2 regions of the Microbacterium invictum genome follow, and region 2 is predicted to be linked to the other one. Evidence: predicted binding sites of a transcription regulator. Region 2 holds the regulator's gene; the other holds the start of a gene.
What was found. The regulator HrcA, encoded in region 2, represses chaperone genes, less so after heat shock. The targets are predictions, from matches to a motif close to TTNGCACTCGNNNNNNNCGAGTGCNAA.
Positions count from the first base shown of each region.

Region 1: groL (chaperonin GroEL) is a predicted target of HrcA. The motif match lies at 12,962-12,988, and genes of this name have one in related genera.

Region 1 covers NZ_CP139779.1:1,286,930-1,302,006, forward strand. Annotated here, with positions in the region: gene T9R20_RS06205 (alpha-ketoacid dehydrogenase subunit alpha/beta) at 1-1,603, shown strand, start outside; gene T9R20_RS06210 (dihydrolipoamide acetyltransferase family protein) at 1,603-2,922, shown strand; gene T9R20_RS06215 (NAD(P)-dependent oxidoreductase) at 2,983-3,624, shown strand; gene T9R20_RS06220 (DUF4032 domain-containing protein) at 3,634-4,941, opposite strand; gene T9R20_RS06225 (sn-glycerol-3-phosphate ABC transporter ATP-binding protein UgpC) at 5,009-6,115, opposite strand; gene T9R20_RS06230 (DsbA family protein) at 6,379-7,359, shown strand; tRNA gene T9R20_RS06235 (tRNA-Thr) at 7,391-7,466, shown strand; gene T9R20_RS06240 (hypothetical protein) at 7,718-8,380, opposite strand; gene T9R20_RS06245 (DMT family transporter) at 8,454-9,401, shown strand; gene T9R20_RS06250 (nitroreductase family protein) at 9,432-10,007, opposite strand; gene msrB (peptide-methionine (R)-S-oxide reductase MsrB) at 10,004-10,405, opposite strand; gene T9R20_RS06260 (DUF2332 family protein) at 10,528-11,580, shown strand; gene T9R20_RS06265 (DUF3263 domain-containing protein) at 11,590-11,856, shown strand; gene T9R20_RS06270 (LytR C-terminal domain-containing protein) at 11,933-12,535, shown strand; gene T9R20_RS06275 (cold-shock protein) at 12,667-12,867, shown strand; gene groL (chaperonin GroEL) at 13,025-14,644, shown strand; gene T9R20_RS06285 (DUF2461 domain-containing protein) at 14,845-15,077, shown strand, end outside.
Region 2 covers NZ_CP139779.1:1,862,528-1,877,604, reverse strand. Annotated here, with positions in the region: gene T9R20_RS09085 (16S rRNA (uracil(1498)-N(3))-methyltransferase) at 1-406, opposite strand, end outside; gene dnaJ (molecular chaperone DnaJ) at 410-1,525, opposite strand; gene hrcA (heat-inducible transcriptional repressor HrcA) at 1,575-2,615, opposite strand; gene hemW (radical SAM family heme chaperone HemW) at 2,717-3,928, opposite strand; gene T9R20_RS09065 (DUF1990 family protein) at 3,931-4,581, opposite strand; gene lepA (translation elongation factor 4) at 4,592-6,439, opposite strand; gene T9R20_RS09055 (ExeM/NucH family extracellular endonuclease) at 6,768-11,033, shown strand; gene T9R20_RS09050 (alpha/beta hydrolase) at 11,122-11,937, shown strand; gene rpsT (30S ribosomal protein S20) at 12,053-12,313, shown strand; gene holA (DNA polymerase III subunit delta) at 12,391-13,446, opposite strand; gene T9R20_RS09035 (ComEC/Rec2 family competence protein) at 13,457-15,077, opposite strand, start outside.

The DNA.
Region 1 (15,077 bases), 580 kb from region 2:
CCTGGAGTCGATGAACCTGGCCGCCACCTGGCAGCTGCCGGTGATGTACTTCATCGAGAACAACCTCTACGCCGTGTCGACCCACGCCGGCGAAGCCTCGGCCGATCCGCGGTTCTCGATCCGCGCGCAGGGGTTCAGCATCCCTGCGTGGCGCGTGGACGGGATGGATCCGCTGGCCGTGCACCTCGCCACCCAGGAAGCCCTCGAGCGGATGCGCGCGGGGGAGGGCCCCGCCGTGATCGAGGCGGAGGTCTATCGCTTCTTCCACCAGAACGGACCCTACCCGGGGAGCGCCTTCGGCTACCGCACCAAGCAGGAGGAGGCGGAGTGGAAGGCGCGCGACCCGCTGGAGAAGGCCGCGCGCGAGCTCTCCGCCCTCGGGGTCGCCTCCCCGGACGAGATCCGGGCGGTGCGCGAACAGGCCGTCGCCGCCATGGCCGACGCGGTGTCGGCGCTGACCGAGGGTGATCCCGAGAACGCCGGCCGCTCTCGCATCCGCCCCTCCCTCTGGCCGGACCCGGCGGGTGTCGACCGGGGCATCCGGGGCGACGAGAGCGAGCTGGAACGGCTCGTGGCCGCCGACCCCGCCGCGCACGCCGGAGGGTGGCGCGAGGTGAAGTTCGTCGACGCGGTCGCCGAGACGATGAACCGGCGGATGTCGGAGGACTCCCGCATCATCGTGCTCGGCGAAGACGTCCACCGCCTGAACGGAGGGACCAACGGCGCCACGAAGGGGCTGGCCAAGGCCTTCGGGCCCGACCGCGTCATCGGCACGCCCATCAGCGAGAACGGCTTCTTCGGCCTTGCGGGCGGGATCGCCCTCGACGGACGCTTCCGCCCGGTCGTGGAGTTCATGTACCCCGACTTCATGTGGGTCGCCGCGGACCAGGTGTTCAACCAGGTCGGCAAGGCCCGTCACATGTTCGGCGACAACAACCGCGTTCCCCTGGTGCTGCGCACGAAGGTCGCGATGGGCTCGGGGTACGGCTCGCAGCACCTCATGGATCCGGCGGGCATCTTCGCCACGAGCGTCGGCTGGCGGATCGTCGCCGCCTCCACCGCCGCCGACTACGTCGGACTCATGAACGCCGCCCTCGCGCTGGAAGACCCCGTGCTCGTCATCGAGCACGTCGACCTCTACGGCACGGCCGATCGCGTTCCCGACGGCGACCTCGACTACATCATTCCGCCGCGCAGCGCCGCGATCCGCCGCGCGGGCGACGAGGTGACGGTGCTGACCTACCTGTCGATGGTCGCCCACAGTCTCGAGGCGGCGGCCGAGACCGGGATCGATGCCGAGGTGATCGACCTGCGCTGGCTCGACCGTGCGTCGCTGGACTGGGACACCGTGGGCGAGAGTATCCGCAAGACCAACAACGTCCTCATCGTGGAGCAGGGATCGCAGGGGCCGTCGTACGGTGCGTGGCTGTCCGATGAGATCCAGCGTCGCTTCTTCGACTGGCTCGATCAGCCGGTGCAGCGCGTGACCGGGGGAGAGGCGAGCCCGAGTATCTCCAAGGTGCTCGAACGCGCCGCCATCGCCCGCACGGAGGAGGTCGCGCGCGGCCTCGAACGCGTGCGGGCCGAGTGGGGAGGCCGCTGATGGCCGCCGTGGTGAGGATGCCGGCGCTCGCCGCCGGGGCGACCGAGGCCGCGATCCAGAGCTGGCTGGTCTCCGTCGGTGACGAGGTCTCGGCCGGACAGCCGATCGTCGAGATCGAGACCGAGAAGGCCGTCGTCGAGTACGAGGCCGAGGAAGCCGGTGTCCTCGCCCGCATCCTCGTGGACGAAGGCGGGTCGGCCGAGGTCGGATCGCCCATCGCTGTGCTCGCCGCCGCGGGGGAGGAGCTCTCCGACGTGGACGAGAGCGCGACGGATGCCCCGCCCGCGCAGACCCCCGCGACGACGGGCGCGGGCATGGGCACGGAATCCTCCGAGGACGGGACCCTCGCACCGCCCTCGCCGGTGACGGAGGTCGAGGCCGCGCCGGACACCGAGCCTGCACCTCCTCCCGGGCCGGCGCGCCGGCTCTTCGCCTCGCCGCTCGTCCGACGTCTGGCCGCCGAGCGCGGCCTCGACCTGTCGGGGCTGGTCGGCACCGGCCCGAACGGACGGATCGTCCGTCGCGACCTCGAGGCGCACACCGCCCTCGCCGCCGAGCCACCCTCGACGCCGGCCGCTCCTGCCGTGCCCGCCCCCGCGGTTCCCCCCGCCGCGGCCCGCACGGAGGAAGCCCCCGCGGCCGACGTCGAGGTGATCCCCCACACGGGGATGCGCCGCGCGATCGCGCGGCGGCTGACCGAGAGCACCTCGACGGTGCCGCACTTCTTCCTGCGGTCCCGCATCCGTGTCGACGAGCTGCTGGCGCTTCGTGCCCGGATCAACGAGGGGCGGACGAACCGGATCTCGGTGAACGATTTCGTGGTCAAGGCGGTCGCGGCCGCCCTTCGGGAGGTGCCCGAGGCGAATGCGATCTGGACCGACCAGGCGATGCACCGCTTCTCGCACGCCGACATCGCGGTGGCGGTCTCCGTCCCCGGGGGTTTGGTCACCCCCGTCGTCCGCGGGGTGGATCGGATGTCGCTCGGCGAGGTGAGCGCTGCGATCGCCGATCGCGTGGAACGGGCGCGCGCGGGACGTCTGAAACAGGGGGAGCTCGAGGGCGGGAGCTTCTCGGTCTCGAATCTCGGGATGTTCGGCACCGAGGAGTTCGCCGCCATCATCAATCCGCCGCACGCGGGCATCCTCGCCGTCGGGGCGGCGCGTCCCTCCCCGGTGGTGGTCGACGGGGAGCTCGCGGTCGGGACGGTCATGACCGTGACGCTGTCCGCCGATCACCGGGTGATCGACGGCGCACTGGCCGCGCGGTGGCTGGCAGCTTTCACGGCGAGGATGGAGAATCCGCTCAGCATCCTCGTGTGACGGCGCGGGTCCGCGCGAACGTCCGCTTGAATGAGACGAGGACAACGGAAGGATCGCACCATGGCTCGCATCGCCGTCATCGGAGGAACCGGCTACGCCGGAGGACACATCGCTCAAGAGGCCGCCTCGCGGGGCCACACCGTGGTCTCGGTGGCCCGCACCGTGCCGAGCGAGCGCCTCGAGCATGTGACCTACGTCGAGGGGACGATCCTCGACGTGCCCGGGCTCGTCGCGGAGCTGCAGGGCGTCGATGTCGTCGTCATCAGCGTTCCCGCCCGGGATGACATGGCGGGCAAGGTACGTCCGGCGGTGGCAGAGCTGGTGAAGGAGCTGCCGGAGACCGTGCGCATCGGGGTGATCGGCGGCGCCGGCGGGAGCCTTGTGTCGCCCGACGGGCCCCGTGTCGTCGACACCCCCGGGTTCACCGAGGAGTTCAAGCCCGAGGCGCTCGAGGCGATCGGCGTGCTCGAAGACCTGCAGGCAGACGCGGTCGGCCACGACTGGTTCTACGTCCACCCCGCGGGCGGGTTCGGAGCCTGGAACCCCGGAGAGCGGACAGGGAGCTACCGCGACGGCGGGGAGGTTCTCGTGACCGACGCCGACGGGGAGTCCTTCATCTCCGGTCCCGATCTCGGCGTGGCCGTCGTCGACGAGATCGAGCAGCCCACGCACCACCGGGAGCGTTTCACCGTCGGATACTGACGGCAGATCTCACACGAGGTCTCGCCAGTCGACCTCGTCCTCCTCGCCGCCAGACAGGGCGAGCTCGCCGGTGATCACGGGGATACCCGTCGTCTCGGTGGGGGGTCCCATCACGGTCGCCTCGTCGCGCCGGTGCTGGAGGACGTCGTCGATGTAACTCGTGAGGACTTCGGCGAGCGGTACCGAACGGCCCCGCTCCTGCGACATGTACCACCGGTGCTCCAGCACCTGGTGGAAGACCTCGGCGGGTTCGAGCTTGGCCCGGTACTCGAACGGAACGGCCTTGACCACCGGTTCGAACACCCGCGTCAGCCATTCGTGGGCGACCATCTCCTCGTCGGATCCGAGCCGCGAGACGCGGGCGCGGTACTCGTCGAGGTCGTTGAGGAGTCGGCGCGCCTGATTCTCCTCGACGTCGAGCCCCGTGAGGCGCAGAAGTCGGCGCTGGTGGTGGCCCGCGTCGACGACCTTCGGCTGGATCGAGACGCGGGTGCCGTCGCGCGTGGTGTCGATCGACATCTCGCCGATGTCGAAGCCGAGGTCGTTGAGCCGGTGCACCCGCTCGGTGATGTGCCAGATCTCGTCAGAGCGGAACGTCTCGGTGTCGGTCAGGGCGCCCCACAGCGAGTGATACGACTCCATGATGCCGTCGGCGATCGCGATGGCGTCCACACCGCCCTCGAGCCGGCCGCCCGCTTCGAGATCCATGATCTCGCCGGCGATGTTCGTCCGCGCGACGTCGAGGTCGTGCGCACGCTGCCCCGCTGTCAGACCGCTCTCGTGCAGTTCTCCGGTCTCGGCGTCGACGAGGTAGGCGGCGAAGGCGCCGGCGTCGCGGCGGAAGAGGGTGTTCGAGAGAGACACGTCGCCCCAGAAGAAGCCGACGTTGTGCAGCCGCACGAGAAGGAGCGCGAGGGCGTCGACCAGCCGGGTGGCGGTGTCGGGCCGCAGCACCTGGGTGAACAGGGCGCGGTAGGGGAGCGAGAAGCGCAGATGCGAGGTGACCAGGGCCGCGGGGAGCGGCTCGCCCGCGGCATCCGTCCTCCCGGCGATCACCGCGACGCGCTCGACGCACGGGGCGTCGAGCCGCTGCAGATTGCCGAGCATGTCGTACTCGCGGCGCGCCATCTCTTCGGTGGTCTCTTTGATCGCGACCACCCGGCCCGAGAGGGTGGCGAATCGCACCAGGTGCCGTGAGATGCCCTTGGGCAGGAAGACGATGTGGTTCGACGGCCAGTCCGCCAGCGGCGTCGACCACGGAAGTGTCAGCAGCCCCGGATCCACCGCGCTGGCGGTGATGCTCAGGGAATCGACCATCTTTCCTCCGGGGACATGACGCGGCGCGGGGGGCTCAGAGAACCCGCCCGCGCCGCGTCGAGGTGTGTCAGGAGTTCGAGACCACCGGGGCGTCGTTCAGGCGCTCGCCGGTCTCCATGTCGAACGCGTGCACGTGGCCCGCGGTCGCGGCGAGGGTGACCGTGTCGCCGGCCATCGGGTGGCGGCGGCCGTCGACGCGCGCGACGATGTCGGTGCGCTTGCCGTTGATGTCGGTGTGGCCGTACAGGTAGCCGTCCGCGCCGAGCTCTTCGACCAGGTCGACGGTGACCGACAGGCCCTTGCCGTCGGCGGGTCCGACCACGATGTCCTCGGGGCGGACCCCGACGGTGACCTCAGAGCCGTGGGCGCGGCCGACGGTGTCGCGGTCGAGCGGCACGATCTCCGAACCGAAGTGCACGCCACCCTCGGCGAGGGAGGACGGGAACAGGTTCATCGCGGGCGAGCCGATGAAGCCGGCCACGAAGACGTTGTTCGGGCGCTCGTACAGGTCGCGCGGGGTGCCGACCTGCTGGAGGAGGCCGTCCTTGAGCACCGCGATGCGGTCGCCCATGGTGAGGGCCTCGGTCTGGTCGTGGGTGACGTAGACGGTGGTGACACCCAGGCGACGCTGCAGCGACGCGATCTGCGTGCGGGTCTGCACGCGCAGCTTCGCGTCGAGGTTCGACAGCGGCTCGTCCATGAGGAACACCTGGGGCTGGCGGACGATGGCGCGGCCCATGGCGACGCGCTGACGCTGACCACCCGAGAGGGCCTTCGGCTTGCGGGTGAGGTACTGCTCGAGGTCGAGCAGCTTCGCGGCCTCGAGCACGCGCTGCGCGCGCTCTTCCTTGCCGACGCCCGCGATCTTCAGCGCGAAGCCCATGTTCTCGGCGACGGTCATGTGCGGGTACAGCGCGTAGTTCTGGAAGACCATCGCGATGTCGCGGTCCTTCGGCGGGACATCGGTGACGTCGCGGTCGCCGATGAGGATGCGGCCGGAGTTGACCTCTTCCAGGCCCGCGAGCATGCGCAGCGACGTGGACTTGCCACAGCCGGAGGGTCCGACGAGGACCAGGAATTCGCCGTCGCCCACCTCGAGGTTGAGCTTGTCGACGGCCGGGCGAGTGCCGCCCGGGTACAGACGGGTTGCGTTGTCGAAAGTGACGGACGCCATGTGTTCTTCTCCTTCACCGGCAGGTACGTGCCGGACGATCCGTTGTGAATGGAGCGGTATGACCGCAGACGCCCACCATCGGGCGCCTGCCCACAGTATGTCACGCGTGGGCGCGAGCGCCTACGCCCGGGGGCGCGGGAGAGCGCGAAGGGCCGGCATCGTCTGGGCTTTTCCCAGCCTGCCTGATTAGCATCGAACCCGGCCCGCCTCGCCCGCGCCCCGCTTCGTTGCCCATCGGCAGCCCCCATCGTCCGAGAGGTTTCATGTCCCACGACCAGTCACCGAACGTTCCGGCCCCTCGTGAACGCCGGAACGCGGTCCGCGAGAAGGCCCAGCAGGTGCAGGCCCGCCAGTCGCGGCTGCGCTGGCTGCGTCGCGGCAGCCTCACGCTGCTGGCCGTGGGCGTCGTGACGGTCGCGGCGGTCATGGTGACGTGGGCGGTCGGGTCGGCGATGTCGCGTCCGGAGCTGCGTCCGCAGAACGTCACCGATGACGGCTTCGCCGTGACCTCGGTCACCGGCGTGGCCGCCGCCGACGTGGCCTCGGCAGCGGATGACGCGGCCGCGAGCGCCACCCTGGGGGCGACGCCCGAGGCCACTCCCTCGCCGACGCCCACGCCCACCGAGGCGCCGGTCGTCGACATCCGCGTCTATGTGGACTACCTGTCGACGGGCTCGCGGGAGTTCCAGCTCGCCAACGTGCAGCAGCTGAAGACCTGGGTGTCGCAGGCCGCCGTGGAATTGACCTACCACCCCGTGGCGATGCTCACGGCCAAATCGAACGGCACGAAGTACTCGCTGCGCGCGGCCGCGGCGGCCGCGTGCGTCGCGACGCATTCGCCCGAGGAGTTCTTCGCCTTCAACGACGCCCTGCTGCGCGAGCAGCCCGAGGTGGACACCGACGGCTTCACCGACAGCGAGCTCGCCGATCTGGCGCAGGCCGCCGGTGCCGAGTCGCCCAAGCTGGTGCGCTCGTGCATCGAGGAGGAGTCCTTCCTCTCGTGGGCGCGGGATGCGACCGAGCGCGCCCTCAACGGCATTCCCGAGACCGACGGCGTGACCCTGACCGGCACCCCGATGGTGCTCGTGAACGGTGTGCCGTACGTCGGTGCGCTCGACGACCCGCAGGAGTTCTCGCAGTTCGTGCTGACGATCGGCAGCGACGCGTACTACCAGGAAGCGTCGCCGAGTCCGACCGAGACGCCCGCGTCGACCGAGACGCCGTCGCCCGCCGCGACTCCGTGACCCGTGCGCCGGTCGGTAGGATGGGATCCCTGCCGGCTTGGCGCAATTGGTAGCGCACCTAACTTGTAATTAGGGGGTTGCAGGTTCAAGTCCTGTAGCCGGCACCACCCGCTCCGCGCCGCGATCCGTCAATCGATGCGGCCTCGAGCTGATCCGGACAGCGTTTTGTGACGGGTCGCGCCCCCGCCGCGGGCGCTCCCTCCGCGGCGCCCCCGCCGCGCGCGCTCCCTTCGCGGCGCCCGCGCCGCGCTCCTCCGGCGGCCCGCGTCCGACCATGCGCGATCCGTCGATGGACGCGGCCTCGAGCCCTTCCGGGCCGCAATTTGTGACGGGTCGCGGCCGAGAGGACGGGCGGATGCTACGCCGGCGGCGCGAAACTCAGCGCCACCGTGGTGGCGCCGCCCTCGCGCGAGAAGGTCACGGTCGCTGTGACCGTGGTGTCCGCATCCTGCCCCGGACCGATCTGCACCTCGAAGACCTCGCCCGACCCGGTCGAGTTGAACTCCAGCAGGCGCTCGTCCAGCCCCTCGAACTGCGCGGCGTCCCAGCCGAACTCCGCCGCCCGCGCGCGCAGTCCCTCGATCGCGCCACGCCACGACCCCGCGCCGTCGATCCCGACCGTCACCTCCGCGAGGCGGTCTGACGAGGCCACAGCGGTGGCGGTGATGACGTTGTCGATGACGTGCACGTCGTCGCCGGCGGCGATGAGCGCCTGCACCGGCCGGCGGAACTCCGCGTCCTTCGTCTCGTTCGCCCGCAGCCCGAGATCGGACGCCGGAAGAGCGCCCTCGCCCACCCGCACCCGCAGGACGCCCTCGACGTTGACGTAGTCGAACCCTGCGTCGGTCAGCATGCTGCCGCCGTCGGAGGCCTTCTGATCCGCCGAGGCCTCGGGGTCGTCCTCCGCCCACCACGACGCCTGCAACGTGAAGGTCCCGACGACGATCGCTCCGATGATGACGACCAGCAGCGCCGCGGGCAGCCAGCTGAGGAGCGTCCGGGTTCGACGGGTGAGGGGCACACTCCAGCGTACGTCGGCGCATCCCTCCTGTCCTGCGCCCGAGCGGCCATGCCGGTGACTGCATGATGGAGGGATGCCGCCGCCGCGCCTTCCGCTGGTCCTCGCCGTGGGCGGCGCCGTCCTCGTGGGAGTGCTGACGGCGCTCCAGGCGCGGGCCAACGGTCAGCTCGGCGCGAGCATCGGCGACGGGATGGTCGCCGCCTTCATCTCCTTCGCGTCGGGGCTCGTCCTCCTCATCGTCCTCAGTCTTCTCCTCCCCGAGGGTCGCCGCGGGTACCGGCGCCTCGTCGAGGGCCTGCGTGAGCGCGCCATCCCGGGATGGATGCTCCTCGGCGGCGCCGCCGGCGCCCTCACCACCGCGACCCAGGGGCTCGCCGTCGGCATCATCGGCGTCTCGCTCTTCACGGTGGGTGTGGTGGCGGGACAGACCGTGTCGGGGCTCGTCCTCGACCGTGCCGGGTACGGCCCGGCCGGGGTGGTCGCCGTCACCGTGCCGCGGCTGGTCGGGGCGCTGCTGGCGATCTGCGCCGTCGCGTTCGCGCTCGGCGGTGACACGCTCGCCACGGTCCCGCTGTGGATGCTCGTCCTCCCGCTCCTCGCGGGGGCCGGCATCGCCTGGCAGCAGGCGACCAACGGCCGGCTGCGGGTACGGGTCGGTTCGCCCCTGACGGCGACGCTGGTCAACTTCATCGGCGGAACGGCGATCCTGGCCGTGGCGTCCGGGGTCAGTGTCGCGATCTCCGGACTCCCGACGCGCCTGCCGTCTGACCCGCTGCTCTATCTGGGAGGTGCGGCCGGAGTCGTCTACATCGTTTTGTCCGCGGCGATCGTCGGATACACCGGCGTGCTGCTGCTCGGCCTGGGCGCCGTGGTCGGTCAGCTCGCGACATCCGTCCTCGTCGACGCCCTCTGGCCGGCCGTCGGCACTCCCGACACCCTCCAAGCCATCGCGATGGTGACGCTGGCGCTGTCGTCGGTGATCGTCGCGAGCCTGCCGTGGCGCCGGATGCTCCGCGGGTGAACGTTCCACCCCGGCGCGGACGCCACCGCCTCAGCCTCGGTCGGCCTTCCCCACCGGCATCCGCGAGAGGAAGCGATCGGGCTCGATCGGAGTGCGTCGACCCGGGCGCGCGTCGGCCGGCTTGCCGCCGACGTAGAGCCAGCCGAGGAGCTCTTCGTTCTTCTTCAGGCCGTGGGCCCTCGCGACGGCCTTGCTGCGGGTGTAGTGCCCGGTGCGCCAGATGACGCCGTAGCCCGCGTCGTCGAGCAGCAGGCTCAGCATGTGCGCGACGCCCGAGGCGACGGCCTCCTGCTCCCATCGCGGCACCTTGCCGCTCTTGCGGTAGCTGGCGACGACGGCGACGAGGAGCGGGGCTCGCTGGGGCTTCGTCGAGGCGCCCTTGTGGCCCTCGGCCTTGTTGATCGCCCGGCCCAGTCGCTCGCGATCGTCGCCGCGGAGCTCGATGAGGCGCCAGGGCCGCAGCGACGAATGGTCGGCGACGCGGCCGGCGGCGGCCACGAGCCGCGCCAACTCGTCGTGGGTCGGCGCGTCGGTCGTCACCCGCGACCACGATCGCCGACCGGCGACGGCGTCGTACACAGCCGTATTCGTGACGGTGATGCTCACGATTCGGGTGTGAAATCCAGGGCGAGCGAGTTCATGCAGTAGCGGTCGCCCGTCGGGGTGCCGAAGCCGTCGGGGAAGACGTGCCCGAGGTGCGAGCCGCACGCCGCGCAGCGCACCTCGGTACGCACCATCCCGTGGCTGTTGTCCTCGATGAGCTCGACCGCCTCGGGCCGGATCGACTCGTAGAAGCTCGGCCACCCGCAGTGCGAGTCGAACTTCGTGCCGCTCTTGAACAGCTCCGCGCCGCAGGCGGCGCAGGTGTAGAGACCCGCGCGTTCCTCGTCGAGCAGCTCTCCGGTCCAGGGGCGCTCGGTCGCCGCCTCGCGCAGCACCGCGTACTGCTCGGGGCTGAGCTCGGCCCGCCACTGCTCGTCGGACTTGTCCACCGTGTAAGACATGGAACCTCCTTCGTCCATTCAACCGCAGACCCGCGACCCCGGGACGCGCGAGGGGTGTCGCCGGGTACGCGCGGCGACACATTCGGGATGCCGGGGAGGCTCGATCGCGGCACGATGGGGGAGTGCCCGACTCCGCCGCTGACGCCGACGCCGCCGTAGTCGACGCCGCCGCCGACGTCGCCGCGCGGTACCGCAGGTTCGCGGACAGCGAGGCGCCCGGGCGCTCGGCGCTTTACGAGGAGTGGTCGGCGGGCGTCGCCGGCGACCCCGCCATGCAGCGGGTGCTGGCACGGATCCCCGCCGCGCACCGGCAGCCGCCGCTGGTGTTCGCCGTCACCCGCCTCCTCGGCGCTCCTGAGGAGGGCTACCCGGCGTGGGCCGCGTGGACGCACGCGCACGCCGACGCCGTGGTCGACCTGTGCGAGGCCCGGTCGCTGCAGACGAACGAGCCTCTCCGCTGCGCGGCCCTCCTCCCCGCGCTCGCCATGATCACGGGACCCCTGGCGCTGCTCGAGGTCGGCGCGAGCGCGGGCCTGTGCCTCTACCCCGATCGGTACTCCTACCGCTATGCGGCCGGACCGGCGCTCGACCCCGTCGACGGCCCGTCGACGGTCGTCCTGGGCAGCGCGCTACGCGGCCCGGCCGCAGCCCAGGTCGCCGAGACCCTGACAATGCCCCGGGTCGTCTGGCGGGCGGGTCTTGACCTCGCCCCCCTGGATGCCGCCGACGCGGCCGATCGCGACTTCTTGACCGCTCTCGTGTGGCCGGGCGAGACGGGGCGCCGCGAACGGATCGCGGCGGCCCTCGACATCGCGGCGGCGGATCCGCCGCGGTCGTGGCGGGGCGACGCCGCCCAACCGGGTGTCGTGGCGGCCGTCGCCGCCGAGGCTCCGGCGGGGGCGACCCTCGTGATCACGACCCCCGGGGTCCTCCCGCACATCCCGCGCGACGGGCGGCGGCGCCTCCGGGCCGAGATCGATGCCCTCCGCGCCAGGGTCGGGGCGCGGTGGGTCACCCTCACCCCCGCGGGATTGGCCGATCAGTGGCATCCGCCCCTGGATCCGCGGCGATGGACGGGGTTCGTGCTCGCGGTCGACGGAGTCGCGTGCGCCGAGGTCGACCCGCTGGGCGGTTTCGTGGAGTGGCGCGCCGGCAGGGCCGACGTGCGGGGTTAGCGTGAGCGGGTGCCCCTGAACGACAGACCCCTGAGCGAGAGAGATCGGCTGATCCTCGACTTCGAGGCGCTGTGGACCCGGCACGGCAGCGCGAAGGAAGAGGCCATCCGCCTTCGTCTCGGCATGTCGCCGGGGCGCTACTACCAGCTGCTCACACGGCTCATCGACACTACCGAGGCGCAGGAGTACGACCCCATGCTCGTCAAGCGTCTGCGGCGCATTCGCGACGCGCGCGTGCGCGCGCGGGTCATCCGCACGGCGGCGACCGGGCGCTGAGGACCGCTCTGCGCCATCCGGGCATGCGTCCAGCTGTCGCTTAGGTTGCCCCAGCCCGCTTCGGTAGCATCTTGTGGTGCCGAAAACGACCTTTCCGCGGGATCGCTTCGATGACCTCACCGCGGACGAGGGCCGGGTCGGAGCACACCGTGCCGAGAATCCCCGGATGCGCCCCTGGGTGGTTCTGCTGTGGGCGAGCCTCGCCACCATCGTCCTCATCGTCGTGGGCATCTTCGGCACGCTGCTGACCTCGGGTCGCATCCAGCTCGCGCCGGACGCCGAGCCGAGCGCCACGCCCGAGGCCACTGTGGAGCCCGTCATCGACACGGCCTACACGGTGCAGGTGCTCAACGCCACTCCCGAGCAGGGTCTCGCGACTCAGGTGAAGGACGAGATCGTCGCGGCCGGTTGGTCGGCCGATGCGGTCTCGGCCAGCGGTGCCGGGACGACGGACTTCGCCGAGACCACCGTCTACTACGCCTTCCCCGGCGACCAGGCGGCCGCTGCGGGCCTCGCCGAGCTCGTGCTCGGCGGCGCGCGCATCGAGCAGACCGACGTCTACCAGCTCGCCGACGACCCCAACACCCCCGAGGACGAGAGTCAGGCGCTGCAGCTCACGGTCGTCATCGGCCTCGACCGCACCGCCGATGCGCCCGCCGAGGAGTCGCCCGCGCCCTGACGGGCGACGGTGTGTTTCGCCCGCGTAAATGTTTGACAGCGAGCATGTCAACAGTTGCGTGAGAGCACTTTCCGAGCCTGCTGCGATCCCTAGCATGGGCCCTGTCCCGCCGCAGTACAGGAGAGTTCGCAATGACACAGGGCACCGTCAAATGGTTCAACGCCGAGAAGGGTTACGGTTTCATCACCGCCGGTGACGGTCAGGATGTCTTCGTCCACTACTCGAACATCGACATGAGCGGCTTCCGCGTGCTCGAGGAGGGTCAGACTGTCGAGTTCACCGTCGGCTCGGGCCAGAAGGGGCCGCAGGCCGAATCGGTCCGCGTCGTCTGAGAGGCGGATGCCGCAGGGCGGCGTCCCACTCGGACCCCGCCACACGCCGTGTGTCGCGTGGCTTGCACTCACCCATGGCGAGTGCCAGAATGGATTAGCACTCGTGATTGTTGAGTGCTAAGTCCGAAAGCCAACGTCCGGGAGGGACGACACACACATGGCAAAGATCATCGCTTTCGATGAGGAGGCCCGTCGCGGCCTCGAGCGCGGCCTGAACATTCTGGCCGACGCCGTCAAGGTGACCCTGGGTCCCCGCGGTCGCAACGTCGTGCTGGAGAAGAAGTGGGGCGCCCCCACGATCACCAACGACGGTGTCTCGATCGCCAAGGAGATCGAGCTGGACGACCCCTACGAGAAGATCGGCGCCGAGCTGGTCAAGGAGGTCGCCAAGAAGACCGACGACGTCGCCGGTGACGGCACGACCACGGCGACCGTCCTCGCCCAGGCTCTCGTTCGCGAGGGTCTGCGCAACGTCGCCGCCGGTGCCGACCCCATCTCGCTCAAGAAGGGCATCGAGAAGGCCGTCAAGGCTGTGACCGACCAGCTGCTGGCTGACGCCAAGGAGGTCGAGTCGAAGGAGCAGATCGCCGCCACCGCGTCGATCTCGGCCGCAGACTCCACCATCGGCGACCTGATCGCCGAGGCGATCGACAAGGTCGGCAAGGAGGGCGTGGTCACCGTCGAGGAGTCGCAGACGTTCGGCACCGAGCTCGAGCTCACCGAGGGTATGCGCTTCGACAAGGGCTTCATCAACCCCTACTTCGTCACCGACCCCGAGCGCCAGGAAGCGGTCTTCGAAGACCCCTACATCCTGATCGCCAACCAGAAGATCTCCAACATCAAGGACCTTCTGCCCGTCGTCGACAAGGTGATCCAGGACGGCAAGGAGCTCGTCATCATCGCCGAGGACGTCGAGGGCGAAGCCCTGGCGACCCTGGTGCTGAACAAGATCCGCGGCATCTTCAAGTCGGCTGCCGTCAAGGCTCCCGGCTTCGGCGACCGTCGCAAGGCCCAGCTGCAGGACATCGCGATCCTCACCGGCGGCCAGGTCATCACCGAGGAGGTCGGTCTCAAGCTCGAGAACGCCACCCTCGACCTGCTCGGCCGTGCGCGCAAGGTCATCATCACCAAGGACGAGACGACCATCGTCGAGGGTGCCGGTGACGCTGCGCAGATCGAGGGTCGCGTGACCCAGATCCGCCGCGAGATCGACAACACCGACAGCGACTACGACCGCGAGAAGCTCCAGGAGCGTCTCGCCAAGCTCGCCGGCGGCGTCGCCGTCATCAAGGCGGGTGCGGCCACGGAGGTCGAGCTGAAGGAGCGCAAGCACCGCATCGAGGACGCCGTCCGCAACGCGAAGGCTGCCGTCGAAGAGGGCATCGTCCCCGGTGGTGGCGTCGCGCTGATCCAGGCCGGCAAGATCGCCTTCGAGACCCTCGACCTCGTCGGTGACGAGGCTACCGGCGCGAACATCGTCAAGGTCGCCATCGAGGCTCCGCTGAAGCAGATCGCCCTCAACGCCGGCCTCGAGCCCGGCGTCGTCGCCAACAAGGTGGCGGAGCTGCCCGTCGGTCACGGTCTGAACGCCGCGACCGGTGAGTACGGCGACCTCTTCGCTCAGGGCATCATCGACCCCGCGAAGGTCACCCGCTCGGCGCTGCAGAACGCCGCGTCGATCGCCGGCCTGTTCCTCACCACCGAGGCCGTGGTCGCCGACAAGCCCGAGAAGGCTGCCGCGGCGCCCGCCGACCCGACGGGTGGCATGGACTTTTGATACGACGGGACTCAATGTCGCGCAGCGGCGTTGAGTCCCGGGCGTATCAAGGTCGAGTAGCCGCCACCGGCGGCGTATCGAGACCCTAGCCCGCCCGCACACACAGAAGCGCCTCTCCTCCGGGAGGGGCGCTTCTGGTATCACGGCGCATCCCGCAGCATCCCACCCTCGCCTCCCACCCGCCAACTACCATCTCCCGCATGGCCTTCGACGGACTCGACCCCGCCGCCTCGCGCTTCTACGACGACCTCGCCGCCGACAACACCCGCGAATGGTGGCTCGCGAACAAGGCGCGCTACGACGCCGTCGTGCGTGGTCCGTTCGAGGCGCTCGCCGCCGAGCTCGAGCCGGAGTTCGGTCAGCTGAAGATCTTCCGACCGAACCGCGATGTGCGCTTCAGCGCCGACAAGTCCCCCTACAAGCTGCACATCGG
Region 2 (15,077 bases):
GCGCGATCGTCTGCCAGCGTTCGCGGCCCTTGGTGGCCTTCGCCGCGTCCCAGCGCGAAATGCTCCGCGCCGCCTGCCAGGGGATGATCTCGTCCACCCCGAGCTCGGTGGCGGCCTGCACGGCCAGTTCGTCGCGGTCGCCCTTGGCTAAGGCCTGAACGAGGATGACGCGGGGAACCGGTGCGGGGATCTCGGTACGCTCCGCCACCCGCACCACCACCTCGGACGGCGACACCGACTCGCAGGCGCCCTCGACCCACACCCCGGCGCCGTCGCCGACCGTCACCGTCTCGCCGACGCGGACGCGGCGCACCGTCGCGGCGTGCTTCGCCTCGGCTCCCGTCAGGGTCACGACGTCGCCGACGGCCGCGGAGGAGGCCTCCGCCGTCAGAAAGTGCAGCGCCACCGCTCAGCCGTTCCGGAACCGGTCCCGGAGCTTGGCGAACAGGCCCTGGTGGAACTCCGACAGCCGCGGCGGCGCGGGCTTGGTGCGCTTGGCGAGCTCTTCGATCAGAGCGCGCTCGCGATGGTCAAGCCGCGTGGGCGTCACCACCTGCACACCCACCCGGAGATCCCCGCGCTGCGAACCGCGCAGCGGCGTGATCCCGCGCCCCTTGATGGTCAGCACGTCACCCGATTGCACGCCGGCCCGCAGTTCGAGATCGACCGGACCGTCGAGCGAATCGATGGTGGTGTGCGTGCCGAGGATCGCGTCCGGCATCGAGACCTCCAGCGTCGCGAGCAGATCGTCGCCGTCGCGGGAGAACACGGGGTCGGGTGCGATGTTCACCTCGAGGTAGAGATCGCCGTTCGGGCCGCCGGCGGGGCCCACCTCACCCGACCCGGGCAGCTGCAGCCGCAGGCCGCTCTCGACCCCGGCCGGAACGTCGATCGACACCGTCCGGCGCGATCGGACGCGTCCCTGGCCCTGACAGGTGGCGCAGGGATAGGGGATCGTCGTCCCGTAGCCCTGACACACCGAGCACGGCTGCGACGTGACGACGTTGCCGAGGAGGCTGCGGACCTGCCGTTGGACGTGCCCCGTTCCGTGGCAGATGTCGCAGGTGACCGGCGACGTGCCCGGCTGGCAGCACGACCCCGAGCAGGTCTCGCACAGCACGGCGGTGTCGACCTCGATGTCGCGATGCACACCGAAGACGACGTCCTTCAGGTCGAGGGTGATCCGGACGAGCGCGTCCTGGCCGCGTTCCCGACGCGAGCGCGGTCGGGCACCCCGTGCCCCTCCTCCTCCACCGCCGAAGAACGTCTCGAAGATGTCGCTGAACCCGCCGAATCCGCCGGGAGCCCCGCCGAACGCGCTGTCTCCGCCCATGTCGTAGCGGGCGCGCTGGTCGGGGTCGCTCAGCACGTCGTAGGCATGCGTGACGAGCTTGAACCGTTCCGCGGCGTCCTCCCCCGGGTTGACGTCGGGGTGCAGCTCTCGCGCCAGCCGTCGGTAGGCACGCTTGATGTCGTCGGAACTGGCGTCACGCGCCACACCGAGTACTTCGTAGTGGTCAGCCACTTTCACCTTCCTGCCGCGCCGAGCGCGGGGGGTCTGCGGAATGCTGTCGTCAGCGGGCGATGTCGTCTTCGTCCAGGAGACGAGTGAGGTACCTCGCCACGGCCCGCACGGCCGCGAGGTTCGTCGGGTAATCCATCCGGGTGGGGCCGAGCACGCCGACGCGGGCACGCGACCCGGTGGCGTCGTACTCGCTCGCGACGACCGAGGCCTCGCTCAGACCGAAGGGCTCGTTCTCGCGGCCGATACTCGCGGCCAGGCCCTGATCGTCCGCGACCATCTCGCTCATGAGCTTCAGCAGCGTCACCTGCTCCTCGATGGCTTCCAGCAGCGGGTAGATGCTGCCACGGAAGTCGCCTTCGCTGCGGGCGAGGTTCGCGCTCCCGGCCAGAACGAGTCGATCCTGGCGGAAGTCGTCCAGTTCCTCCCCGATCACCCGCAGGATCGCCTGCAGGGCAGGACCGTCGGGGTCCCCCGCCGTCTCGCCGTCCGCCACGGCCAGCGCCACGCCGGCGACGCCCTCCCGCACCGGCACCCCGACGACGAGGTCGGAGACGCGGCCGCGGATGCGCTGCATCCGCTCCTCGTCGATCTCCACCCCCGGGAAGGCGAGTCGCTGCGAGACCCGGCCGGTGTCGGTGACGACGATGACGAGCACCTTCTGCGCGTCGAGTCGGACGAGTTCGACGTGCGAGACGGTGGCCCGTGCGAAGGACGGGTACTGCACGATCGCCACGTGCCCGGTGAGGACCGTCAGCGCGCGCACCGTGCGGGTCAACACCTCGTCGAGATCCGACGGACCCTCCAGGAACGAGGAGATGGCCGTCCGCTGCGCGGGGCTGAGCGGTCGCACCTGCGCGAGGTGGTCGACGAACACGCGGTATCCCTTGTCGGTGGGAACGCGCCCCGACGACGTGTGCGGGGCCACGATGAGCTCTTCGTCCTCGAGGAGCGCCATGTCGTTGCGGATGGTGGCGGCTGAGACGCCGAAGGCGTGACGTTCCACGATCGCCTTGCTGCCGACGGGTTCGCGCGTGTCGACGTAGTCCTGCACGATGGCGCGCAGCACCTGCAACCCTCGTTCGCTGACCATGACACCCCCTCCGGCGATCCGACGCTCCCCTGGCACTCACGGGATCCGAGTGCCAATTCTATCGGAACACCCCCGATGCCGGACGGTCGGGTCGCGGCATGTCAGGCGGTCAGGATGCGCACGACATGATCGGCCAGGAGTCGACCCCGTCGGGTGAGCCGCACGCGGTCCCGCGTGTACGGCTCGATCAGACCGTCGGCGACGAGCTCCGGCAGCAGGTCATCTGCACCGGGGGGCAGGGCGGATGCCGCGAGGCCCTCCCGGGTGCGGACGCGGAGGAGCACCGTCTCGAGGACGCGGGACGACGGTGAGAGCACCTCGCGCCCCGCCGCGGGCGACAGCCCCTCCGCGAGTCGGCCGGCGTATGCGGCCGGGTGGCGGACGTTCCAGAAGCGCGTGCCCGCGATGTGACCGTGGGCCCCGGGTCCGAATCCCCACCAATCGCTCCCCCGCCAGTAGGCGCCGTTGTGGCGGCAGCGGTCGGCGGGGGTCCGCGCCCAGTTCGACACCTCGTACCAGGACAGTCCCGCCGAGGTGAGCAGATCGTCGGCGAGTTCGTACATCTCCGCCTGCAGATCGTCGTCGGGGAGGGCGAGTTCTCCTCGCCGGATGCGACGGGCAAGCGCCGTTCCGTCCTCGACGATGAGGGCGTAGGCGGAGAGATGATCGGGGTTCTGAGCGAGCGCGGTCTCGAGCGATGCGCGCCAGTCGGCAAGGGACTCCCCCGGCGCTCCGTAGATCAGGTCGAGGCTCACGCCCAACCCCGCCTCGCGGGCAGCCGCGACGGCCGTGGCGACGGCGTCCGCGCGATGCGAGCGGTCGAGTGTCGCCAGCACGTGCGGAACGGCGGACTGCATGCCGATGGACAGGCGGGTCACTCCGGCTGCGGCGAGCCGCCGCGCGACCCCGGCGTCGACGGTATCGGGGTTGGCCTCGACGGTGACCTCGAGGTCGGCAGCGCCCGGGAAGGCCGCGCGCACGCCGTCCAGCATGCGGACGAGGTCGTCGGCGGGAAGGAGCGTGGGGGTGCCCCCGCCGAAGAAGACCGTCTCGACCGGACGCAGCGGGCCCGTCTCGGAGAGCACGCGCCGCGCGAGCGCCACCTCCCGCAGCAGGGTGTCGGCGTAGTCCTCCTGGCGCGCACCGCGCAACTCGGTGGCGGTGTAGGTGTTGAAGTCGCAATACCCGCATCGCACACGGCAGAACGGGATGTGGAGGTACGCGCCAAACGGCACCGTGGGGTCGATGACCGTCCCGGCGGGGAGCGCGCCGTCGGCGGGTGCCGGGTCGGCGAGGGGAAGCGCGGCTCCCACGCTCAGGCGGGGGTGGCGTACAGCGGCGAGATGGCACGCAGGTAGCGCGTGAACAGCTCCCGTCGCCGGCGCCGCGTCAGTGCCGGGAAGAGCCGGTAGACCAGCGCCTGCGGCGCGTCGAAGGCGCGCACCGTGAACCAGACCTCGTCGTTGTCGCGCCAGTCCAGCATGAAGGACTCCTCCCCGCTGACGACCGATCCCTGCACGGTGCCGAGGGCGAAGCCGATGCGGCGCGGTTCCTCCACGGCGAAGATCACCCGGAGCTCCCCGTCGGCGCGCATCCCGGCGATGCGCCCGCCGAGGTGCACGGTCGCCCCGGCGGTGACGAACGGGGTGCCGTCGGAGTCGTAGCGCTGCTCGACCTCGAGCTTGCTCGGGGCGATGGGTGCGCCGTTCTCATCGAAGCTGACGCCGGCGTACATGGGGCCGGCGGCGGGGCGGACGTCGGTCAGCTCCAGGCCGGCTCCGCGCTGCGCGCTCCACGACAGCAGCGACTCGCCGGCGGCGCGGAAACGCTCCTCGCCACTGCCGATCCGCCACGATTCCTCCGCCGGGATGCTCCGCTCCGGCGGGAAGTGCATGAGATCGGCGGCCTGGGTGGCCCCGACGGCGGCGTAGTCGACCGTGTCGTCCCTGAAGGTTCCGCGGCGCATGGCTGTCAGCCTACTTCTGCTTCCCCTCGACATCCCCCGAGAGCGCGGCGATGAAGGCCTCCTGCGGCACCTCGACGCGGCCCACCATCTTCATGCGCTTCTTGCCCTCCTTCTGCTTCTCGAGCAGCTTGCGCTTGCGGGTGATGTCACCGCCGTAGCACTTGGCCAGGACGTCCTTGCGGATCGCGCGGATGTTCTCGCGCGCGATGATGCGCGCACCGATGGCGGCCTGGATCGGCACCTCGAACTGCTGACGCGGGATGAGCTTGCGCAGCCGCTCGGTCATCATGGTGCCGTAGGCATAGGCCTTCTCGCGGTGCACGATCGAGCTGAAAGCATCCACCTTCTCGCCCTGGAGCAGGATGTCGACCTTCACCAGATCCGCGGTCTGCGAGCCGGCGGGCTCGTAGTCAAGGCTCGCGTACCCCTGCGTGCGGCTCTTGAGGTGGTCGAAGAAGTCGAACACGATCTCGCCCAGGGGCATGTTGTAGCGCAGCTCCACCCGGTCCTCGCTGAGGTAGTCCATCCCGAGGAGCGAGCCGCGGCGGGACTGGCAGAGCTCCATCACGGTGCCGACGTAGTCCTTCGGCAGCAGGATGCCCACCTTCACGATGGGCTCGGACACCTCCGCGACCCGGCCGTCGGGGTATTCGCTGGGGTTCGTGACCGAGATCGTCTCGCCAGTGTCGGTGTGCACCTCGTATGTGACGGACGGCGCGGTGGTGATGAGGTCCAGCCCGAACTCGCGGGAGAGCCGCTCGGTGATGATCTCGAGGTGCAGCAGGCCGAGGAACCCGCAGCGGAAACCGAAGCCGAGGGCGACGGAGGTCTCGGGTTCGTACTGCAGCGAGGCGTCGGAGAGCTTCAGTTTGTCCAGGGCCTCGCGAAGCTCGGCGTAGTCGCTGCCGTCGATCGGGTAGATGCCCGAGAACACCATCGGCTTCGGGTCGGTGTAGCCGGGAAGGGCCTCGCTGGCGGGCTTTCGCTGATCGGTGATCGTGTCGCCGACCTTGGACTGCCGAACGTCCTTCACACCCGTGATGAGATACCCCACCTCCCCGACGCCGAGGCCGCGGGTCTGGATCGGCTCGGGGCTGGACACCCCGATCTCGAGGAGCTCGTGCGTGGCCCGGGTCGACATCATCTGGATGCGCTCACGGGGCTGCAGCTTGCCGTCGATCATCCGGACGTAGGTGACCACGCCGCGGTAGGCGTCGTAGACGGAGTCGAAGATCATCGCGCGGGCCGGCGCGTCGGCATTCCCCTGCGGCGCGGGGATCTGCTCGACGATGCGGTCCAGGAGCTCCTCGACGCCGACACCGGTCTTGCCACTGACCCGCAGCACATCCTCGGGATCTCCGCCGATGAGTCCGGCGAGCTCCGCGGCGTACTTCTCGGGGTCGGCAGCCGGGAGGTCGATCTTGTTCAGCACCGGGATGATGTGGAGGTCGTTCTCCAGCGCCAGGTAGAGGTTGGCGAGGGTCTGGGCTTCGATCCCCTGTGCGGCGTCGACGAGGAGGATCGCGCCCTCGCACGCCGCGAGCGACCTGCTCACCTCGTAGGTGAAGTCGACGTGGCCGGGGGTGTCGATCATGTTGAGGGCGAAGGTCCCGGCATCGGTGGCCCACGGCATCCGCACAGCCTGGCTCTTGATCGTGATGCCGCGCTCCCGCTCGATGTCCATCCGATCCAGGTACTGCGCGCGCATGTCGCGATCGGAGACGACGCCGGTGATCTGCAGCATGCGGTCGGCCAGGGTGGATTTGCCGTGGTCGATGTGGGCGATGATGCAGAAGTTGCGAATGAGCTCGGGCGGGGTCGCACTGGGCTCGAGGGGCTGAAGGGCGCGCGGGGACATGTTCCCTCGATTCTACGGGCGCGCCGCCCGCCGTCCGCGCCGCAGAGGGACAGGAGCGGATGCCGCCGACCGCGGCGTCGCGCAGAGCGTCACCAGGAGTTTCCACAGGCGTCACCCACGCGATCGCGAAATCGGCCAGGATCGAACGGCGTGCCCCCGGACGATGGTCTCGTCGTGCCCAGGGACGCTGTTCGGCTGTGCATACGAAACCAGGAGAGTGTCTGTGACCGTGTCATCCGGTGTCCCATCCCCCCCACCACGCGAGCCGAGACGGAGGGCGCGGACGCTCGGCGTCGGTCTCCTCTCGGGTGCCCTCGCCCTGAGCGGCGTGGGTCTCGCCCTGCCCGCGCAGGCGGCTGTCAGCATCGACGCCACCGTGCTCATCAACGAGGTCTACGGCGGCGGCGGCAATGGCGGCGCGGCGTTCTCCCGCGACTTCGTCGAGCTGGTCAACACCGGAGACACCGCCGTCGACCTCGGGTCGTGGAGCGTGCAGTACGCGTCCGCCGGCGGTTCTTCGTGGCAGGTCACCCCGCTGACGGGGACGACGATCCAGCCGGGCGGGAAGGTGCTCGTCGGCCAGGCGACCGGCAACAACACCGCCCTTCCCGGGTTCGACGCCGATGTCGAGGGGACCATCCCGATGTCGGGCGAGCGCGGCAAGGTCGCACTCGTCGACTCCATTGAGGCGCTTTCGGGCAGCACGAACATGGCGGTCCTTCCTCAGGTCGTGGACTATCTCGGGTGGGGCGCGCCCAGCGATTCCGCTGGGAGCCCGGCTCCCGCGACGACGAACGCGCAGAGCGTCTCGCGTGACGCGGGGAGCTCGCACACCGCGGTCAACTCCGCCGATTTCACCGCGGGCACGCCGACACCCGAGGGCGCGGCGGGCGCCGTCGACCCGGAGCCGACTCCCGACCCGGAGCCGACACCCGACCCGGAGCCGACGGGCCCGAGCACGGTCACGATCGCCGAGATCCAGGGCACCGGCGCCTCGACGCCGCTGAACGGTCAGACCGTGGTCACCGAGGGCGTCGTCACGGCGCACTACCCCACCGGAGGCCTCGCAGGCTTCGTCATCCAGACGCCCGGCACCGGCGCCGCTGCGGGCACCGCGTCCGATGCGGTCTTCGTCTATGCGCCGACCACGGTCGGTCAGGTCGCCGAGGGTCAGACGGTGCGCGTCACGGGGCTCGCCACCGAGTTCAACGGCCTCACCCAGGTCGACATCCGCACCGGCAGTGTCGAGGTCATCGCCGACGGCGCCCGGGTCACGCCGCTCGTCACCGGATGGCCGGCCGACGACGCGGGTCGCGAAGCGCTCGAGTCGATGCTGATCCAGCCCGAGGGTGCGTTCACCGTCACCGACACCTACGGCACGAACCAGTACGGCGAGGTTCCCCTCGCCTTCGGCGACGGCCCGCTCGTACAGCCAACCGAGGTGGCGCTCCCCGGTTCGCCCGAGGCCGCCGCCGTGACCGCCGACAACGCCGCGCGTCGCGTCGTCCTCGACGACGGGGCGAGCACGAACTTCCTCTCGGCTGCCAACGCCGCTCTGACCCCGCCCTACGTTTCGCTCACCGAGCCTGTCGTGGTGGGGGCCTCGGTCACCTTCACCGAGCCGGTGATCGTCGACTATCGCAACAACGCCTTCAAGCTCAACCCGACCTCCCCCCTCACCGGTGACGGATCGGGCGAGGGTGACGGGGTGGAGTTCGAAGACGTCCGCACCGCCGCCCCCGAAGAGGTCGGTGGCGATGTCAGCGTCGCATCCTTCAACGTGCTGAACTACTTCACGACCCTCGGCACCGACAGCGCCTCGTGCACGGCGTTCCAGAGCCCGGACGGCTCGGAGCTGAACAACGTGCGCGACGGATGCGACCAGCGCGGAGCGTGGGATGACGCCGATCTCGCGCGTCAGCAGGCCAAGATCGTCTCGGCGATCAACGCCCTCGACGCTTCGGTCGTCGGCCTCATGGAGATCGAGAACTCTGCGGCCCTCGGCGAGGAGACCGATGAGGCGCTGTCGAGCCTCGTCGACGCCTTGAACGCCGATGCCGGCACCGATCGCTGGGACTTCGTCGCGTCTTCGGACGAGCTTCCCGACGCCTCGGGACTGGACGTGATCACCAACGCGATCATCTACCAGCCCGCCGAGGTGGTCACTGTCGGTGACGCCCGTGCGCTCGGCGACGAGTCGGGAGCGGATGGCGCCTTCCAGAACGCGCGCGAGCCCATCGGTCAGGTCTTCGCGCCGGTCGACGGCGGCGAGGAGTTCCTCTTCGTCGTGAACCACTTCAAGTCCAAGGGCTCCGCCGGCCCCTGGCCGGGCGACGCCGACACCGGCGACGGTCAGGGAGCGTCGAACGAGTCGCGCGTGCGCCAGGCGACCGCGCTGGCCGACTGGGTCGGCGCGATCCAGGGCGACACCGAGTCCGTCATCCTCGCGGGTGACTTCAACTCCTACGGGCAGGAAGACCCGATGCAGGTCCTCTATGAGGCCGGCTATACGGACGCGGAGCAGGGCGACGAGTACAGCTACGTGTTCCAGGGGCTCTCGGGCTCGCTGGACCACATCCTCGTCAACGACGCCGCGGCCGCCCGCCAGACCGGTGCCGACGTCTGGAACATCAACGCCGGTGAGGCCCTCGCCCTGGAGTACTCGCGGTTCGGGTACCACGGCACCGAGTTCCACGCCGACGACCCGTACCGCTCGAGCGACCACGACCCGGTCAAGGTCGGACTGAGCGCCGGGGCCGCTGCGCCCGTCGAGCTCGACATCCTCACGATCAACGACTTCCACGGTCGCCTGGAGGCCAACCCCTCCGGCGCCGAGGCGGGCGCTGCGGTGATCGCGGGTGCGGTCGAGGCGAAGAAGGCCGAGAACCCCAACACCCTGTTCGTCTCCGCCGGAGACAACATCGGCGCCTCGACCTTCACCTCTTTCATCCAGCAGGACAACCCGACCATCGACACCCTCGTGGCGTCGGGGCTGGACCTCTCGGTCGTCGGCAACCACGAGTTCGACCGGGGCTTCGACGACCTGCTGAACCGCGTGCTCCCGCGCTACGGCGGCAACACCGACCCCGAGAACGTCACCGAGGCCGAGCGCCTGGCCGGTCAGGACTTCGGTCTGGGTGCCAACGTCTACGCCGCCGGCACCACCGACCCGGTGCTCCCGGAGTACGCGCTGCGCGAGATCGACGGGGTGAGCGTGGCCTTCATCGGCACCGTGACCCCCGACACCGCGACGATGGTGGACCCGTTGGGTATCGCCGACATCGAGTTCGGAGACCAGCTCGAGGCCGCCAACCGGGTGGCCGACGAACTGGCCGACACCGTCGATCCCGATGTCATGGTGCTGCTGACCCACTCGGGTGCCGCGACCGGCGACTGCGCTCAGCTCGCTGCGGATGCGGCCGGGTTCGGCGACCTCGCGACGGGCGCCTCGCCGCTCATCGACGCCATCGTTTCGGCTCACACGCATCAGACGTACGCGTGCGAGGTTCCGGTGGACGGCACCGACCGCACCCGTCCGGTCATTCAGGCCTCGGAGTACGGCAAGGCCATGGGTCAGCTCTCGCTGAGCTACGACGTCGAGGCCGACGAGCTGATCTCCATCGAGGGGACGACCTTCCCGCTGAAGGACGCCTTCCCCGCCGATGAGGAGATCGCCGCCCAGGTCGCCGGCTATGTGGCCACCGCCGACGAGCTCGGATCCGCCCCGATCGGCTCCATCACCGGTGACATCCTGCGTGGTGGTACGCCTCCCGGTGCCGACCGCGGCGTGGAGTCGTCGATGGGCAACTGGGTCGCCGACGTCTACCTCTGGGCCACCAGCGAGAACCCCTCGTTCGGCGGAACCCCGGCGCAGATCGCGCTGATGAACCCGGGCGGCCTGCGCGCCGATCTGCTGGTCGGCGAGGACGGCGTCGTCACCTACAAGGAGGCGGCCGACGTCCAGCCCTTCGCCAACACGCTGGTCACGGTGACCCTCACCGGTGCGCAGCTGGAGGAGATCCTCACGCAGCAGTGGAAGGCCACGGGCGATCGTCCGAAGCTGCACCTCGGTGTGTCGGAGGGCTTCAGCTACGAGTACGTCGAGGGCCAGCCGCCGGCGGGTCAGACGGTCGCCCGGTCGGGGACCATCGTCTCGATGAGCTACCAGGGCGAGCCGATCGAGCCGACCGACACCTTCACGGTCGTCACGAACTCCTTCCTCGCCAATGGCGGAGACGGGTTCCCGACGTTCACCGAGGGGACCGACCGGACCGACACGGGCCAGATCGACCTGGATGCCACCCTGGCGTACTTCCAGGCCCTGGAGACCGTCGATCCGGCGCCGCTCGGCCGCGCCGTCCTCGTGACGGACGTGCCGACCGTGCCGGGTCAGCCGGGTACGCCGGGTCAGCCGGGTCAGCCTGGCACGCCGGGTCAGCCCGGCCAGCCCGGTGCGGGGGGCCAGGCGGGCGATCCGCTCGCGGTGACCGGCGCCCAGCTGCCGCTCGGCATCGCCCTCGGCGGGGCACTGCTCCTGGTCGCCGGCGGGGTGTTCTTCGCCCTCCGGCGGCGGACGCTGCCGACCGAGCAGTGAGCCGCTGACGGCGCATCCACGGTGCGACGGCCCTCATCCCTCGGGGTGGGGGCCGTCGCCGTCGGCGCCCGACCGTATCGTGGATTCCATGGGGGTCCAGGTCGTCTTCGTCCACGGGATCCGCACGTCGGCCACGATGTGGCGCGCCCAGACGGAGTACCTCACGTCCTGCGGAGTGACCGCGACCGCGGTCGACCTCCCCGGACACGGAACACGTCGAGACGGAGTGTTCACCCTGGACGGGGCCTTCGAGACCATCGATCACGCCGTCCGCGAGGCTGCGGCGCGCGGACCCGTCCTCCTCGTCGCGCACTCGATGGGGGGCCTCGTCAGCATCGACTACGTCGGGCAGGAGGATCCGCCTCCCGTCGCCGGTTTCGTCGCCGCCTCGTGCACGGCGATTCCCCGGGGCATGGGGCTCGCGACCTACCGGTTCCTCGCCCGTCGCTTCGACTCGCTCCCCGATCGCGGTATGTGGCTGACGAACTACGTGCTGGACCGCACTCTTCCGACCGAGACGCGCCCGGATTTCGGCGCCGGCGGCTACGCCTTCGATGCACAGGACGTCGCCCTGCGGAGCCTCTCCGTGCTCGACCTGCTGACCGCCCTCGCTCGGATCGAGGTGCCGCTGTGGTTCGTGAACGGACAATACGACCAGCTGCGGGTGAACGAGCGGCTCTTCATCCGGATCGCTCCGCACGCCGAGCTCATCGTGGTGCCGCGGACAAGTCATCTCGTCACCGCGATGCGTCCCCGCGTGTTCAACGCCGTGCTGAGTCTCGCCGTCGCCACGATCGAACGTGAGAGTGCTCGAGAAGACAGTGCTGGAGAGGACAGTGCTGGAGAAGACAGAGCCGGGGAAGACAGTGCCGGGGAGGGCAGTGGCCGGGGAGCCCCCGCCTGACCTGGTAGACTCCTTGTTTGGCTTGCGTGTGGGTTCGCCCTCACGACCGCCTCGCGACGGCCCTCTCCTGTCGCCGGGCATCTCATCCAACCTCCGAACGAAAGAACGTCGACACGTGGCGAACATCAAGTCGCAGATCAAGCGCAACAAGACCAACGAGAAGGCGCGCGAGCGCAACAAGGCCGTGAAGAGCGAGCTGCGGACCGAGGTCCGCCGTGCGCGCGAGGCCGTCGCCGCCGGCGACAAGGCCGCCGCCGAGAAGGCGCTGGCCAAGGCGACGAAGAAGCTCGACAAGGCCGTCAGCAAGGGTGTCATCCACCAGAACCAGGCCGCGAACCGCAAGTCGGCCATCGCGAAGCAGGTCGCGTCGCTCTGACGCCCCGGCACATCGAACGGCTCGTCTCCTCGGAGACGGGCCGTTCGTCGTTGTTGAGGGGCGTACGGGCGCCGTGATCAGCGGGAGGCGCCGGCGAACGGCTCTCGGGTGGCGATGACCGTGACGAGGCGTTCGAGGGCGAACACCGAGTCCCGAGACCCCCCCTTCACCTCCGCATCCGCGCGAGCGGCCGCCTGGATCGCCATCCCGAGCGTCGACTCCGTCCATCCCGACAGGTCCCGTCGCGCGCGATCGACCTGCCAGTCCTTCAGTCCCAGGCGGGCCGCCAGCGCCGCCGACGGCTCGCGATGGCCGGCAACCCGCGCCATCGTGCGCAGCTTCGAGGCGATCGCCGCCACGAGGGGCACCGGATCGGCTCCCGAGGCGAGGGCATGCCGCAGGGCGATGAGGGCCTCGCCGTAGCGACCGGCGATCGCGGTATCGGCGACGGTGAAGGCGGAGGTCTCGACTCGGCCGCCGTAATAGCGCACGACGGTCTGCTCGGTGATGTCCTCGGCGACGTCGGAGATGAGCTGCTGGCATGCGGCCGCCAGCTCCGTGAGGTCGTCCGCGAAGGCCGACACCAGCGCGCGCAGAGCACCGGGGGCGATTCTCTTCCGCGCCTGCGAGAACTCCGCAGCGGCGAAGTCGAAACGATCGGACTCGCGTTTGAGCGCCGGGCAGGCGATCTCGACACCCCCACCCTGCCCGGCCCGGATGGCATCGAGCAGCTTCTTGCCACGGACGCTCGCGCCGGTGTGCCGGAGGAGCACGGTCGCACCGTCCTGCGGGTGGGACAGATAGGACAGGGCCTCGGTGAGGAACGCATCGGAGCACTTCTCGACCCCGAGGACGCGGACCAGGCGCGGCTCGCCGAAGAGGGATGGCGACGTCAGGGCGAGAAGGGTTCCGGCCGCGTAGTCGTCGGCCCGGATGTCGGACACTTCCAGGCTGGCATCCTCCGCGCGGAGATAGTCGCGGACCCCCGCGATGGCGCGTTCGGCGCAGACCTCCTCGGGACCGGAGACGAGGACGATCGGCGCGGGCTGGGGCTCGCGCCAGGACAGCTGCGGGATGGCGCTGCGCGTGCCCGTCGAGCGCCCACCTGAGCGTGACGAGGAGCAGGCCGGCATGGATCCCAGCCTAGCCACCGCCGCCGACGGTGCCGTGCGATTCGTCACGACGATCGTCCCGGAAGATGCGAAGACGACCGTGGTCGAGCCAGAGCGCGATCAGACCGTCCTCGTCGGTCCGCGCCACCGCGGTCCCGATCGCGGCCAAAGCCGAGAGGATCTCGCTCCGAGGGTGTCCGAAGGCGTTCCCTCGCCCCACGGTGATCAGCGCGGCGGCGGGGTCGATGCCGTCGTAGAGCGGCAGGTGCTGATCGGCGCTGCCGTGATGGGCGATCTTGACCACGTCGTACGCATCGCTCAGCACATCGTCGGCGATCAACGCCCGTTGCGGTGCCGCCGAGAGGTCGCCGAGCAGCACGACCCGGGGAAGATCGGGACCGACGAGATCGATGACCACGCTGGCGTCGTTGCCCGGGGGGAAGGCCGGCGAGTCGGGTCGCGGCCAGAGCGTGCGCCAGACCGCGTCGCCCAGGCGGCCCGACATGCCCTGATGGACCTCCCGGACCGTGGCGCCGCCGGCGAGGAGATCGGCACGCACGCGTTCGGCCGCCGAGCCGTCGAGGGGACCGTGGATGACGGTGTCGACCCGCCCGACGACCGCGTCGACACCGCCGGTGTGATCGGTGTCGAAGTGCGTCAGCACGAGGAGGTCGATGCGCTCCACGCCGACCCGGTCCAGACACGAGCGGACCGCATCGGGATCGGGCCCGGTGTCGACCAAGGCCACCGCGCCGGCGGATCGGACGAGCACCGCGTCACCCTGCCCGACGTCACAGGCCACGACGCTCCAGGCGCCGGGAAGGGTGAGGGGGCCTGCGACCGTGCGGAGCGCAGTGGTTCCCGCGACGATCCCGATCACCACGGCGAGAACCAGCCCGGATGCGAGCCGCAGGAGACGGACACTCCCCCGGCGCCGTGGCCCGCATGCCACCAGGATCCACACCGCACCACCGGCGGTCGCGAGGGTCAGCAGCCCCCCGACTCCCCCGATCCACGGGGACTGGGCGCCGGGGAGCGCGGAGGCGGTCTCGGCGACCCCGGCGATCCACGCAGCGGGGATCCAGGCGAGAGCGGCCGCACCCGACTGCAGCAGCGGCGCCATGGGGGTCAGGCACACCACGAGACCGACGACGGTCGCGACGGGTGCTGCGGGGGCGGCGAGCACGTTGGCGACGACCCCGTAGACGGGGACCGTCGGCTCGACGAGGACGAGGAGCGGGCCGCAGGCGATCTGTGCGGCGATCGGGACGGACAGGAGGAGGGCGAGGGGCGCGGGCAGAGCGCGCTGGAGTCCGGCGGCGAGCGGTGGCGCGAGCACGAGGAGCGACGCGGTCGCCACCACCGAGAGGGCGAAGCCGAGGGAGGTCGACAGCCAGGGATCCAGAGCGAGAAGCACGAGTACCGCCAGGCTCAGCACCGCGAGGCCGATGCCCGAACGGCCGAGCAGTACGGCGATCATCGCCACCGCCGCCATGACCCCGGCGCGCACCACGCTCGGCTCGGGTGTGACCAGGAGGACGAACCCGCCGAGGGTGATGAGGGCTGCGAGGGTGCGCGCCCCGCGCCTGAGCCCGATGGCCGCTGCCAGCAGGTAGGCGACACCGACGACGAGCGCGCAGTTGGCGCCCGAC